3 regions of the Chryseobacterium culicis genome follow, and region 2 is predicted to be linked to each of the others. Evidence: riboswitches for the same ligand, from Rfam matches in the RefSeq annotation. Region 2 holds a riboswitch; each other region holds the start of a gene.
The links. Region 2 has a riboswitch for S-adenosylmethionine ahead of CQ022_RS15745 (SusC/RagA family TonB-linked outer membrane protein). Riboswitches for the same ligand answer to the same signal wherever they lie in the genome.
Positions count from the first base shown of each region.

Region 1: it holds a riboswitch for S-adenosylmethionine, as region 2 does, so the genes downstream of both, CQ022_RS20110 (TonB-dependent receptor plug domain-containing protein) here and CQ022_RS15745 (SusC/RagA family TonB-linked outer membrane protein) in region 2, are expected to answer to the same signal.
Region 3: it holds a riboswitch for S-adenosylmethionine, as region 2 does, so the genes downstream of both, CQ022_RS20470 (TonB-dependent receptor plug domain-containing protein) here and CQ022_RS15745 (SusC/RagA family TonB-linked outer membrane protein) in region 2, are expected to answer to the same signal.

Region 1 is NZ_PCPP01000005.1:79,031-83,689, forward strand. Features, by position in the region: gene CQ022_RS20105 (alpha-amylase family glycosyl hydrolase) at 1-1,199, shown strand, start outside; SAM riboswitch class I at 1,471-1,576, shown strand; gene CQ022_RS20110 (TonB-dependent receptor plug domain-containing protein) at 1,670-4,093, shown strand; gene CQ022_RS20115 (APC family permease) at 4,101-4,659, shown strand, end outside.
Region 2 is NZ_PCPP01000002.1:594,132-598,790, forward strand. Features, by position in the region: gene pckA (phosphoenolpyruvate carboxykinase (ATP)) at 1-907, shown strand, start outside; gene CQ022_RS15735 (hypothetical protein) at 957-1,394, opposite strand; gene CQ022_RS15740 (type II 3-dehydroquinate dehydratase) at 1,460-1,867, opposite strand; SAM riboswitch class I at 2,113-2,211, shown strand; gene CQ022_RS15745 (SusC/RagA family TonB-linked outer membrane protein) at 2,295-4,659, shown strand, end outside.
Region 3 is NZ_PCPP01000005.1:156,961-161,619, reverse strand. Features, by position in the region: gene CQ022_RS20470 (TonB-dependent receptor plug domain-containing protein) at 1-1,925, opposite strand, end outside; SAM-I-IV-variant riboswitch at 2,226-2,323, opposite strand; gene CQ022_RS20465 (outer membrane beta-barrel protein) at 2,442-4,659, shown strand, end outside.

The sequences.
Region 1 (4,659 bases), on a different contig from region 2:
GCTCTGAAAATGATGAAGCCTGTACCAATGCTTATCAACAGGATAGAGTGGATATCATGAAGCATTATGCTGACAGACAGTGGGCTATAGACCCGAATTCTTACATGATTTTTGAACATCTGGGAACTGATGCAGAGGAACAGCAATGGGCAAACTACAGGATAGTAGAAGGAAAAGGCGTTATGCTTTGGAATAAGCAGACAGAGCCTTACAACCAGAATACAATGGGGTATCAGGAAAACAGCAATTATGACCGTATGAATCACAGTCTTCATGGTTTTACCAATATGAGTGCTGTAGGATATGGAGAAAGCCATGATGAAGAAAGGCTGATGTTTAAAAACCTTGCCTATGGCTCCACTAATGGGAGCTATGATGTTAAAAACCTGAATACAGCTCTTGAAAGGATGAAAACTTTCGGTGCCACGTTCTTTACCATTCCCGGTCCGAAAATGATCTGGCAGTTTGGAGAATTGGGATATGAATTCAGCATCAACAGATGTGCTAACGGAACTATCGACAGCGGATGCAGAACAGATGAGAAACCTGTTGCATTTACATTAGGATATGATACCAATGCAAACAGAAAAGCAGTTTATGATACATGGGCTAAAATCATCAATATCAGAAATACCCATCAGGTTTTTAAATCTAAAACGTACAGTATAGAATCCAATAACCTTACGAATGATCCCAATGGGCTGATCACGAGAATTTATGTGTATGATGCAGCAATTACAACTGGAATAAAAAATATAGTAGTATTGGCTAATTATACTACTTCTTCCCAAAATGTGGTGCCTTATTTCCCTTACACAGGTCAATGGCAGAATCTGATGGATGATAGTATTTCGAATGTGGCTTCTACAACAACTCCGATTACTTTACAGCCTGGAGAATTCAGAATATTTGGAAACTATGCAGGTGCTTTGTCAACAATGGATATCAATGCAGGAAACAAATTGTCCCTTCAGGTTGGAGACAATCCGATACAAAACGGAATCGCTCGATTCATTTTCAATAAAGCAAAAAACGGAGAAATTTTAATTTTTGATATGACGGGTAAAAAGCTGGACTCTTTCAAGCTAGATAAAGAAAACGGTACTCATGAAACGAAAATCAGTTATCCACCGGGAACCTATCTGGTACAGCTGAAATCGGACACCGGAATTGCCATTCAAAAGATGATGATCAAATAAAAACAAATTATAAAGTTGTTTAACTTATCAAAAATGTTGAATATAGTAAAACCATTAAGAAGGATTTAAGAAATAAAGGGTAGTTAAGATGAATTATTCTGATTTTTAAGCTTAAAGCGAAGCTTATCTTAATACTCTTATCACCTTAATATCATCTTAATGTTTCAAAAATAAAAGTGTAAACAAGTTCTATAAAATAATGAAAGGCAGATTTGCAGTACAGCAGATCTGCTTTTTTGTATATTTAAAAAAATAGTCTACTTTTGCAGTAGATTTATCAAGAAAGGTGGAGGGATTTGGCCCGGTGAAACCTTAGCAACCTGCACGATTCCAGAAGTGTAAAGGTGCTAATTCCAACCCGGAGGGGGAGATAAGTGAAGTCAATATTCTATATGAATTCCATTTCTTGAAGTCTTGTGTATCTGCGGAAAGATCCGTCAGACTCGTATTATTAATTGGCAAGAACAAAAATGAAAAAATTAAGCACAGCTGTATTATTGCTTGGGGCAATGTTAGTCGCTGCTCAGGAGAATGAGGAGAAAGGCAAAGAAATAGAAGATATCATCATTGTCGGAAACCGAAATGTCAAAAGAACAAAACTGGAAACACCAGTTCCTGTAGATGTTATTAATATTGACAAAATACAAAGAAGTTCTCCACAAATGACGGCTCAGGATCTCCTGAACTATGTGATTCCATCGTTTAATGCCGTGAGACAGTCTGCTTCTGATGGGACAGAGCATATTGATCCTGTAACCTTAAGAGGAATGGGGTCAGATCAGATCCTGGTTTTACTTAACGGAAAAAGAAGACATTCTACCTCTTTAGTTAATTATCAGAATACTGTTGGAAACGGATCTGTAGGAACAGATTTAAGTACAATTCCTGTCATTGCGATTGATAGAATAGAAGTGTTAAGAGATGGAGCTGCAGCACAATACGGTTCTGATGCCATTGCAGGAGTGATCAATATTATTCTTAAAAAAAATACGGGAGCCTCAGCAAGTCTTACGTATGGATTGACTGGAAGAAATGATGGGGATACTTATCAGGCAGGAGCCAATTATGGGACTTCATTAGGAAAAAAAGAGGGTTATATCAACCTTTCCCTACAATTAAGCCATAGAGGAAAAACAACACGAACTCAAAATCATGATCTGGATATTTTTGGAAATAATTTTGCCTATGCATTTGCTGATGATCCGGAAGCGGCAAGAGCAGCAGATGATGCAAAGATTAAAGAACGAGGATTAACCCGTGACGATTTTAATTTTCAGATCGGAGATGCACAGATCAGACAGGGACAGTTGTTTTTCAATGCAGAATACCCTTTTAATGATCAATTTAAAATCTATTCTTTTGGAGGCTTCAGCATCAAAGAAGGAAAAGGGTTTGGTTTCAGAAGACTTCCAAGCGAAACGTCTAATGTGGTTTCATCCATTTATCCGAACGGATTTCAGGCAAATCTCGGATCACAAGTGTATGATGTCTCCTATGCTGTAGGAGCAAAATATAATGTTAATGATTGGTTTTTTGACCTTAGCAATACATTCGGAAGCAATACATTCAATTACAATGTTAGCAATACCAATAATGCATCTCTAGGAGCAAATTCACCAACCCGTTTTTATGCTGGAGCACACAGCTTTCTTCAAAACACAATTAATCTTGATGTTTCCAAAAAGATAAACCGTTTCAATATCGGATTCGGGGGAGAGTTCAGATTGGAACAATACCAGATCAAACCCGGTGATGAAGCTTCTTATACCCAATATGACACCAACGGAAATGTTGCCACTGAAGGATCAACAGTGCTTGGAGCGGGCGGATCTCAATCTTTTATCGGATTCTCTCCAAACAATGCAGTGAAAAAAGACAGACATTCCACGGCAGTATATGCAGATGTTTCCTATGATCTGGATAAAAAACTGAATATTGACGCTGCTGCCAGATTTGAAAATTATTCAGATTTTGGAAATACCCTGAATGGGAAATTAGCAGTGCGATATGAATTTGTAAAAAATTATGCAATTAGAGCAGCTGTGGGAACAGGTTTTAGAGCTCCTTCCCTTCAACAACAGTATTTTAATAACTCTTATGCCGATATTTCTACTTCCGGTTCAGGAATTGTAACCAAAGGGATTTTTCGAAATGATAGCGAAGCAGCCAGAATTCTTGGGTTTGATAAGCTTAAACAGGAAACGTCTGTCAATGCAAGCGCTGGATTTACCCTGAGACCTTTAAACAAACTCTATATTTCGGTAGACGGATACTGGATAAAAGTAAAAGACAGGATTGTAATTACCAGCAATATTACCGATCCCAGACTGGATCAGTTTAACGTAGAAAGCGGAAGATTCTTTACAAATGCCATCGATACTGAAACAAAAGGAGTAGATGTAGTTGTTTCTTATGACTGGATTCTTGGAAGCGGAAATTTAAATATTAATCTTGCCGGAAACTATACAGAAACAAAAATCACAGACTTTCATTTTCCGGAAAACTTAGGAACTCCTCAAAATGAATTCTTTGGCCCGGATCAGATCAACATCATTGAAACCCTGTCTCCAAAAACAAAAGCTTCATTAGGCTTGAATTATGGAATAGGAAAGTTCAATTTTCTCGTAAGAAATACCTATTTTGGTAAAGTAATAAGAGATGGTTATCCATTTGGAGGCGTTCAGGAATTCTCTCCGAAAGTCGTAACGGACATCAGTGTAGGGTATGACATCACAAAAAATATCAATTTTACAGTAGGAGCCAATAATGTATTTGATGTTTTCCCGGATCGCCAGATCTATGAAAATTCATATTATGGAGTATTCAAATATGCGCCGGTTCAAATGGGAACACTGGGAAATTATTTCTTTGGAAGACTTAATTTTAACTTTTAATCATTAAATGAGTACTGCTTCACATCAGATTGGCTGGAAAACAGCCGCCGCTATCGTCGTTTCCAATATGATCGGAACCGGGATTTTTACAACCCTGGGATTTCAGTTGTCCGATATTACCAATACCTACAGCATTTTCCTGCTTTGGAGTATTGGAGGAATTCTCGCCTTGTTCGGGGCTTTTTGCTATGCTGAATTAGGTTCATATTTTAAAGGAAACGGAGGCGATTTTATTTACCTCAAAGAAACCTATCATCCGATATTCGGATATCTGATAAGCTGGATTTCACTTATCATCGGATTTTCTTCTCCGGTTGCACTGGCAGCATTGGCAATGTCAAAATACCTTTCCGTATTCGATTATTCTTTTGGAAATGGGTTTGCCATTGCCGCAATATTTCTGGTTGCCATTGCATTATCATTTAGCCTGAAAACATCCAGTAGATTTCATAACTTTTTTACATTCATTAAGATTGCGTTCATTATTGTCCTGGTCATTCTTGGAGTAGGAATTTCAGGTTCACCGCAGATTGGGAACAGTCTCAATTTCAGTGACAGCTGGCAGC
Region 2 (4,659 bases):
TGTAGCTTTATTCTTTGGTCTTTCAGGTACAGGAAAAACGACTCTGTCTGCAGATCCGAAAAGATATCTTATTGGTGATGACGAGCATGGTTGGGATAACAACGGAGTATTTAACTATGAAGGTGGATGCTACGCTAAAGTGATCGACTTATCTGAAGAAAAAGAACCGGATATCTTTGCTGCTATTAAAAGAGATGCACTTCTTGAAAACGTTGTTGTGAACAATGGAGTAGCAGATTATACAGACGGATCAATCACTGAGAATACAAGAGTTTCTTATCCAATTTATCATATCAACAAAATTGTATTGCCTTCTAAAGCTGGTCATGCTAAGAAGATTGTTTATCTTTCAGCAGATGCATTCGGAGTACTTCCTCCAGTTTCCATCTTGAATGAAGATCAGGCTCAATACCACTTCCTTTGCGGTTATACATCAAAACTAGCTGGAACAGAAAGAGGAATTACAGAACCTCAACCATCTTTCTCACCTGCATTTGGTGAAGCATTCCTTACATTACACCCAACAATGTATTCTAAAACATTGATCGGTAAAATGCAAGAGCACGGAGCTAAAGCATATTTGGTAAATACAGGTTGGAATGGTACAGGAAAGAGAATTTCTCTGAAAGATACAAGAGCAATCATTGATGCAATCATTGACGGATCTATCGATAACGCTCCTAAAACTCAGGTTCCAATCATGAATCTTGAGATTCCTACTGAATTGCCAAACGTTTCTACAGGTATTTTAGATCCTAGAGATACCTATGAAAGCGCTTCAGAATGGGAAGAAAAAGCAAAAGATCTTGCTTCAAGATATATCAAAAACTTTGAGCAGTATTGTGATACTGAAGAAGGTAAGAAATTAGTTGCTTCAGGACCTCAGTTACAGGAACAGACTATTTAATAGTTCTCTATAACATAAAAAAAGCCTCATCATTGATGAGGCTTTTTTATTAATATTTTTGACAGTTTTCAATCAATTCATCCTGCTCATCAAGTTTTAAGACTGTTGATTTGATTGATTCTTCAGTTAAATGTTTTATGATCATAAAATGTTTTGAAGAAAAATAAGATTCTTCGTCCAATATCTTATCTAAATACTTTGGAGTAGTGAAAGTCATCCAGTATTTTACTTTGTTGGAAAATTCAATGGTTACTTCTATAGCATCAGCTTCAACATTTTCTATTTCATCATCTATATGAATGGAAATGATTTCTGATTCTTTATCTGCACTGAAATATAACTTTGAATACCACCTAAGTTTTCCCTCATCATTCCAGATTTTTATATTTTCAACGTTGATTTCTTCGATAATATAAGATTTTCTCTTCGTTAATTGCCCGGAATACGGCCCAATGATTTTACAATAAATCTTATCCTTTATCTTCATCAATTATTTTCTTACTATCCTTAATTATCTGTGAAAATCTGCGCGATCTGTGGGAAAAGTATAAATTACTTCAAACTTAATATAGCCAATCTATATCCATCCATTCCAAAGCCAGATAAAACTGCATCCGTATTAGCTGCCGTTACAGATTTCTGGCGGAATTCTTCTCTTTTGTAGATATTACTGATATGTACTTCTACTTTTGGCTTGCGGATATTCTTTAAACAATCAGCGATAGCATAAGAATAATGGGTAAATGCTCCCGGGTTAATCACCACTGCATCAAAATTATCCTCCTGAAGTCTGTTGATAAGCTCGCCCTCAATATTGGACTGGTAATATTGTATTTCATGAGACTGAAACTCGGATTTTAAATTTTCCAAATAACTTTCCATGGAAATACTTCCATAAATTTCCGGTTCGCGGGTGCCCAAAAGATTGAGATTAGGCCCATTTATAATCAAAACTTTCATACTATAAAATTAAAAAGTTTTTTCAATTAATAATACAAAAATTATGGTGTCCTCAAATATTTGTTCCATTGAATTATTAATAATGATATTTGTCATGTTTGAATAAATGGTAACGGCTACAACTCCTTATTGTAATGAGTTTTATTAAAATTTTATGTTAATTATTAGAAATTTATCATGAAAAATAAATAAGTCTACTTGTTTTGTAGACTAAAAGTTTTTAGCTTTGCAAACATATTTCGATCGGCTTATAAAGAAAGATGGAGGGAACTGACCCCGTGAAGTCTTAACAACCTACCCATTGGGCAAGGTGTTACGTTCAGCCTTTTAAGGAAAAATAAGCATTTGGTTTATCGTATTTATCGATGCCCTTTGCTGACTTTTCTGCAAAGGGCTAAATTTTAATATATGATAAATAAAATTGATTATGATTAGTAAAACTTTATTTAATTCTAAAGCTTGGATACCTCCGGTTGCTGCTTTTTTTCTGGGAATTACCAGTGTAAATGCACAGAATTCCAAACCGAAAAAAGATAGCCTTCATGAAAAAGAAATTGATGAAGTAGTAGTGGTAGCTTACGGAAAAGCGAAAAGAAACAGCTATACCGGTTCCGTAGCTACAATTTCCAGTGATAAAATCAATAACAGACCTGTAACGAATATTACGAAAGCATTAGAAGGACAGGTTGCAGGGATTCAGACTACCAGTGCATCAGGCCAGCCGGGTGCTGTTTCCACGATCCGAATCAGAGGAATTGGTTCAATAAGCGCTTCCAGTGATCCGTTATATGTAGTGGATGGAATTCCTTTTGATGGAAATCTGAACTCTATCAGTCCCAGCGATATCGAATCTATAAGTGTTCTGAAAGATGCTACAGCAAGTGCTTTGTATGGTTCAAGAGGAGCAAATGGGATCATTATCATTACTACAAAATCAGGTAAAAAAGGGGAAGCAAAAGTTAATTTTAATATCAGTCAGGGATTTTCCGGAAGAGCCGTAAAAGACTATGAACAGGTAAATACAGATCAATACTTTCAATTATATTGGGAAGCATTGAGAAATGGATATCAATCCGGGAAAGTTTCTTCTCAGCAAGCTGCGCAGATGGCAACAGACAATCTTGTTTCTTCATTGGGCATTAATCCATATGGGACAGCTTATCCAAAACCGATAGGTACAGATGGAAAACTATTACCTGGTGCATCACCACTTTGGAATGATGACTGGAGAGATATCTTGCAGAGAGTGGCTTCAAGAAATCAGGTGGATCTTGATATCAGCGGAGGAAGTGAGAAAAGTAATTATTTCTTCTCTCTGGGGTATCTGGATGATAAAGGAATGGCAATTGAATCAGGATATAAAAGATATAATACCCGATTGAAAATCAATTCTGAAGTAAAAAAATGGCTGAATGTTGGGGTGAACTTAAGTTATACAAACAGTATTCAGCAGGCACCTACTTCTTCAGATTCCAAGGCCAGTAACATCATCAATGCCGCAAGATTTATTCCTTCATTCTATCCTTATTATGAAAGAAATGCAGATGGAACTTATATTTTGGATGCTGATGGAAACCCGATTTATGATTTTGGAAAATACAGACCCACGAATGCGCTTCAGAATCAAAATGCCGCAGCAACCTTACCATTAGACAAAAACGAAAATAAAGAGGATAACTTTTCAGGGAAAGGATTCATGGAATTTACTTTCTTGCCGGAGCTAAAATTCAAGACGAGTTTCTCTGTGGATTTGGTGAATTATAACGGACATTATTATTCAAATCCATTATTGGGGCAAGGCGCAGAGATTGGAGGATCGGTGACGAAAACCAATACCAGAACGCTTTCTTATACAACCAGTAATATTCTGACGTATGATAAAAAGTTTGGAAAACATCATGTAAATGCATTAGCAGGACACGAATTCTACAAATATGATTATCAGACAATCTCCGGAACAAGAAGTCAGTTCTCACTGCCTTACTATTATGAGCCGGATGCCGCTTCTTTACTGGGAAGTTTCAGCGGAAACAGTAATAAATTGAGTTTATTGAGTTTCCTTGGAAAAGTAGAGTATGATTATAACAATACCTATTTCTTATCTGCATCAGGAAGGGCAGACAGCTCTTCGAGATTTGCAAAAGATAACAGATGGGGAAGATTCTGGTCAGTAGGAGGTTCATGGAAAATTTCAAATGAAGAATTTGTCAAAAGTTTAAATGTTTTCAATCAATTGACATTGCGTGCCAGCTATGGAGGACAAGGAAATGATAAACTGCTTAGACCAAACGGACAGCCGCTTTATTATGCATATCAGGAGTTGTACAGATTTATCAGTCTTGGTGGAGAACCGGGAACAACGCTGGAAAAAACGTCTACCAATAATGTGAAATGGGAAACCAATCTTAATTTAAATGTAGGATTGGAATTCGCAATTCTGAATAACAGAGTTAAAGGAAATATCGAATATTTTAAAAGAAAAAGTCAGGACCTTTTGTTTAATATGCCTGTAGCACCATCATTGGGAATCAGTGATTATCCGGCGAATATCGGAACCATTCAGAATACAGGATTTGAATTTTCATTATTCACAACACCCATTAAGAATGATAATTTCCAGTGGAATGTAGATGTGAATCTGAGTACTTTAAACAATAAGGTAACGAAATTACCCGGAGGTTCTCTTGTGGTAGGAACTAAGCTGTTGACAGTAGGAGGTTCGGTATACGACTTCTTTATTCCGGAATGGGCTGGAGTTGATCCAAGTAATGGAAAGCCTTTGTGGAAAACAG
Region 3 (4,659 bases), on a different contig from region 2:
GCAGCTTCAGAGTTATTTCTGAAAGTACCTACCTGTGTAGTTTTTCCCTGCTGAATCAGTGTAGAAGTAGAGCTATAATAGATTTGAGCTAAAGAAGGCGCTCTAAACCCTGTAGAAACGGCACCTCTCCAGTTTAGATTGGGAGCCAGTTTTACATTGGTTGCCAGTTTATAATTGAATGTAGATCCAAAGTCTGAATAATTTTCATACCGTAAAGCTCCTTCCAGCAACCATCCGTTGGTAACTTCAAGTTCTGCATCAGCATAAGCCGCAACACTGTTTCTATTTCCTGAAACTGCATTTTCCGGACTAAAACCTGGAAAAACCTGAGCTCCGGCTGGTCTTATACTTCCAAAAAAGTCGGTTACTTTTTCATTTTCAGGAGTTTTAGCGGTTACTACACGCCCAAAAATATCGTAAGAAACGTAGGAATTTTCTTTTCCTGCATTTACTTTATAATTTTCGTGTCGGTATTCACCCCCAAATGCAATGTTCAATCCTTTCAGAACATCATATTTTTTGGAGAAATCCAGATTGACGGTATTTTGTGAGAATTCAGATCCTCCGGCATCAAAAGTTCTCGGAGAGCTGTCTGTAAGCGAGGCATTAAACGTATTTACCACCCCAAAACCAAAAGTATTCTTCCCGAATGTATTGCTGAAATCCACATTCCAGCCATTCCATTTCCCTTTAATTCCGGCAGCAAGAGAATAATCATTTACAGCAGCTTCAATCTGAGGAAGATATCCATTGGGGGTAACGGCATTGATGTTTCTTTCATTATTCGGAAGTCTGTAAAATCCTCCGGCATTTCCAAGACGATAGCTATAGCCACCAAAAGAATATACTTTCCACTCATCATTAACAGGAATTTCAGAATTGAAAAATAACTGCCCGGACTGCAACTTAGACTGCCCGGCTCTCAGACTGAAATCTTGTCTCTCCAACCCTCTGTAATTAAGTTCCTGAGAAGTAAAATCTTTACCTAATATTTTTTGAAGGTCAGCAATACTGTTTGCTCCCGAAATCTGGGATTGAAAATCAGAACCAAAATAATCTACCTTGGCTGCATATTGTTTAACGGTATTGATAATCTGCTGAGTATTGGAAGTATTGGTAATGTTTTTATACAAACCGTCAATATTAACTCCATCCTGCAATGCTCTGTAATTAATGGCATTATAAGCATTATAAATATCTCCTTCTCTTACTCCAGCTCTTGAATAAGGATCACGGTACTGCGCAGAACCTGTAATGTTAAAAAATCCGGATTTCCCTATTTTAGCACCATAATTAAGATCTACAGAAATGGTCTGCCCATCTACCCCACCTGTGAAATTATTGGCAACAGGCGAAGCATATCCTCCTAAAAATACCTGCCCGGAAAGTCCTAATCTTTTTTTCAAACCGAGATTAACTACCCCAGCAATGGCATCTGAACCATATTGAGCAGAAGCTCCGTCTCTTAAAACCTCAATTTTTTCTAAAGCAAAGGCCGGAATAGCATTAAGGTCGGTTCCCACAGAGCCTCTTCCCGGTGTGAGGGTAACATTGATAAGGGAAGACTGATATCTTCTTTTTCCATTGAGTAAAACTAAAACCTGATCCGGACCTAATCCTCTTAAAAGTGCAGGATCTACAAAATCAGTTCCATCGTTGACCGTGTGTGAGGTGGATGAAAATGAGGGTACAATATAATTCAAAGCCTGACTGATATTGTTCGTTGGGCTTTGTTTTAAAATTTTTGAGATATTAATGATATCTACGGGAACGGGAGTATCTGTCAATGATCTTCCGGATCCTCTTGATCCAAGGATGACCACATCATCTATTTTCTTTGATTGTAAGGTATCTGTCTGCGCATAATAAAATGTTGAGATAAGCGCAATAGAAGGAACAAAGATTTTTTTCTTGAAATTATGCATGTTGTTTGTTGTTAACTTTTTTGTTGTTAAAAATTGTTTTTTGAACAATACAAATCCTGTAACCCTATATTTTAAGGTTACCATCGATTTTCGAAATGTTTGTATTATTTTTTAGAAATAGAGAAGGCTAGAAACAACAATGCATGCGCATGTAGAAATGGCATGAAAACATATCAGAATAATGAAGACTCACTTCATGATCCGAAGAATAAAAAATTACTGATGTAAGGTGATTTCCCTTGTCTTTAAACATTTGATTTTAACTTTAAAACAAAAATTCAAGATGGGAGTAATGATAGAATGATAAACATTTTTTCCGGAAGATCCGGCTTATCGATTGCAGCACCTTGCTTGTTTTTGCAGGTTGCTATCCCATCTAGAGATTCTTGATAATTACCTGGCAAAGATATAATTATTTCGGAAATAAAAAAAATTTCAGCTTAATTTTTCGATTTTCACAATTTTACCGTAACAAATTCTGTTTTTCAGCGTCTAACCGGATATCAGTAAAACATTATGAAAAAAACGATTTTCGCATTATCCTTGTTAAGCTCTGTCGTTGTTTTCTCTCAGGAAAAAAATAATAAACCTCAGGAAAAACAAATTGAAGGAGTAGTCATCACCAAAACTAAAAAAGCAGTTGAACAAAAAGCAGACCGTACTATTTTTGACTTTTCTGAGCAACCTCAACTGAATAACGGAAACGTTCTGGAAGGAATAAAAAAACTTCCCGGACTTGTATCTACCGATATTGCTGGAATGATGTATCAGGGAAAAATGCTGGAAGTATATCTTAACGGAAGACCTCTGAACATCACATCCAATGAGTTGAACTCTTTCCTGGAAGGAATGCCCGCTAATTCTGTAGAAAGAATTGAGGTAATTACCCAGCCTGGAGCTGAGTTTCCGGCTACTTCCGGAGGCGCTATCATGAATATTATCACCAACAAAAATGCCAATAAATATTTAACAGCTACTTATTCGGGGAATTATTCTTTCACGAATTATGACAAATACAGAAGCAGAACAACCAATTCTGTTAATTTAAATGCCAGAAATAAATATTTCGGATGGCAGCTGAACGTAGGACAAAATTACCGTGAAAGTATGCTGAATGGCCAGCAGGATGAGCTTTTAACGAGTCATACCGACAGATATGGACGCGGATATTTTGCAAAATCAGGATTGACTTTTGATTTAGGGCAGGACAGATTATTATTGAACTACGATATTTATCACAACAATAATGACAACTACACTTTAAGTGACGGGCATGGAGATTTGCCTTTTGAGAATAACCCTAAGGATTTAAGAGAGGCATTTTATACGTCTTCGGATGTGGCTCATACCAATAATTTGAGACAGGAAGCTGTAGTAACGTATCAGAAACGTTTTGCTGATAAATCTCAAAAACTGGACTTCCAGTTTGGGTATACCAGATCAGACAGTAAGTTTTCTCAGGACAATTTCTTTCAGGATGGTACATTTGCAGCTGCTCCAAATCTGCCAATCAATAGCCCTACCAATGGGTTGAAAGATATTCTGAACAATAAATCTGTCATGAATATTGCCAACTTCAAAGTAGATTATGCCCAGCCTATCAAGCTTCTTGACGGTGGAAAAGTAAGCTTTGGTGGATTGTATGAGAAACAGGATTATGATACGGAAAGCTTTGGCTTAACGAATCTTGAATATCAGAGACAGACTGCTTCAACCTATTTAGAGTTTCAGGCTAAATTGAAAAAGTTTGATTTCACCTTGGGTTCGCGTGCTGAAAATTATGATATTTCCGGAGTAACAAGATATTTTGATAAAAATGCAAAACTGGTGGAAGCGAATTTGATTCCCTTCAATAAGTTTAAGTTTTTCCCGAATGCAAGTGTACAATATAACATGATGAATCAGGTTTATATTGCCGCGAATTACAACAGAAAAATCAGCCTACCAAGTATTTCTGCCTTAAACCCGAATAACGTAACGTTCTCCGGACCCAGTACGGAAGTAAACGGTAACCCCAATCTGCAACCTACTATTTTTGATAATTATGAAATAAAAGTATCCGCTTTTGATTATGCATTTATCGGGTATAGTGTAAGTTCGGCAAGCAATCAGGTGGCACAAATCATCAGAAAAGACGGAAGAAAACTCTTTAATGAGCAGGTGAACATTTCAAATATGAAAATTCATAATTTCAATGTGGGATTACCCGTTCCTTTTATGATTTTCAGCAAGCCTTTGAGCGAAATTATGAAGTTTAATTTTAATCCTGATAAAATTAATTTCATGTATTTATATGCTGGTTATCAGAAACATGAAATCGACAATCTGAACAATAAAGGATTCTGGATTTTCAATATCATGACGCAGATTATTTTGCCTAAAGATATCAAACTGACAGCCAATTACAGCTATCTGACTCCAAAAGCAGGATATTTCTACTTTACAGCAGAGAAGCCTTTCAACAACTCGCTTGACATTACACTGACGAAGAAGTTTATGAACAACCGTTTGACCCTTTCTGTTTTTGCGAATGATATTTTCAACGGCCAGATGATGCAGGTACGTTCTAACCCGCCATCAGGAACTCCGGTAATGATCTATAGTAAATATGATACAAGAAACTTCGGACTTTCTATCAATTATAAAATTCCAACAAGAAATAAACTGGCGAAAGAGGATCCAAATATTCTTAACCAGACCAAAAAAGAAGATAACGGCGGCGTAATGCAGCAGG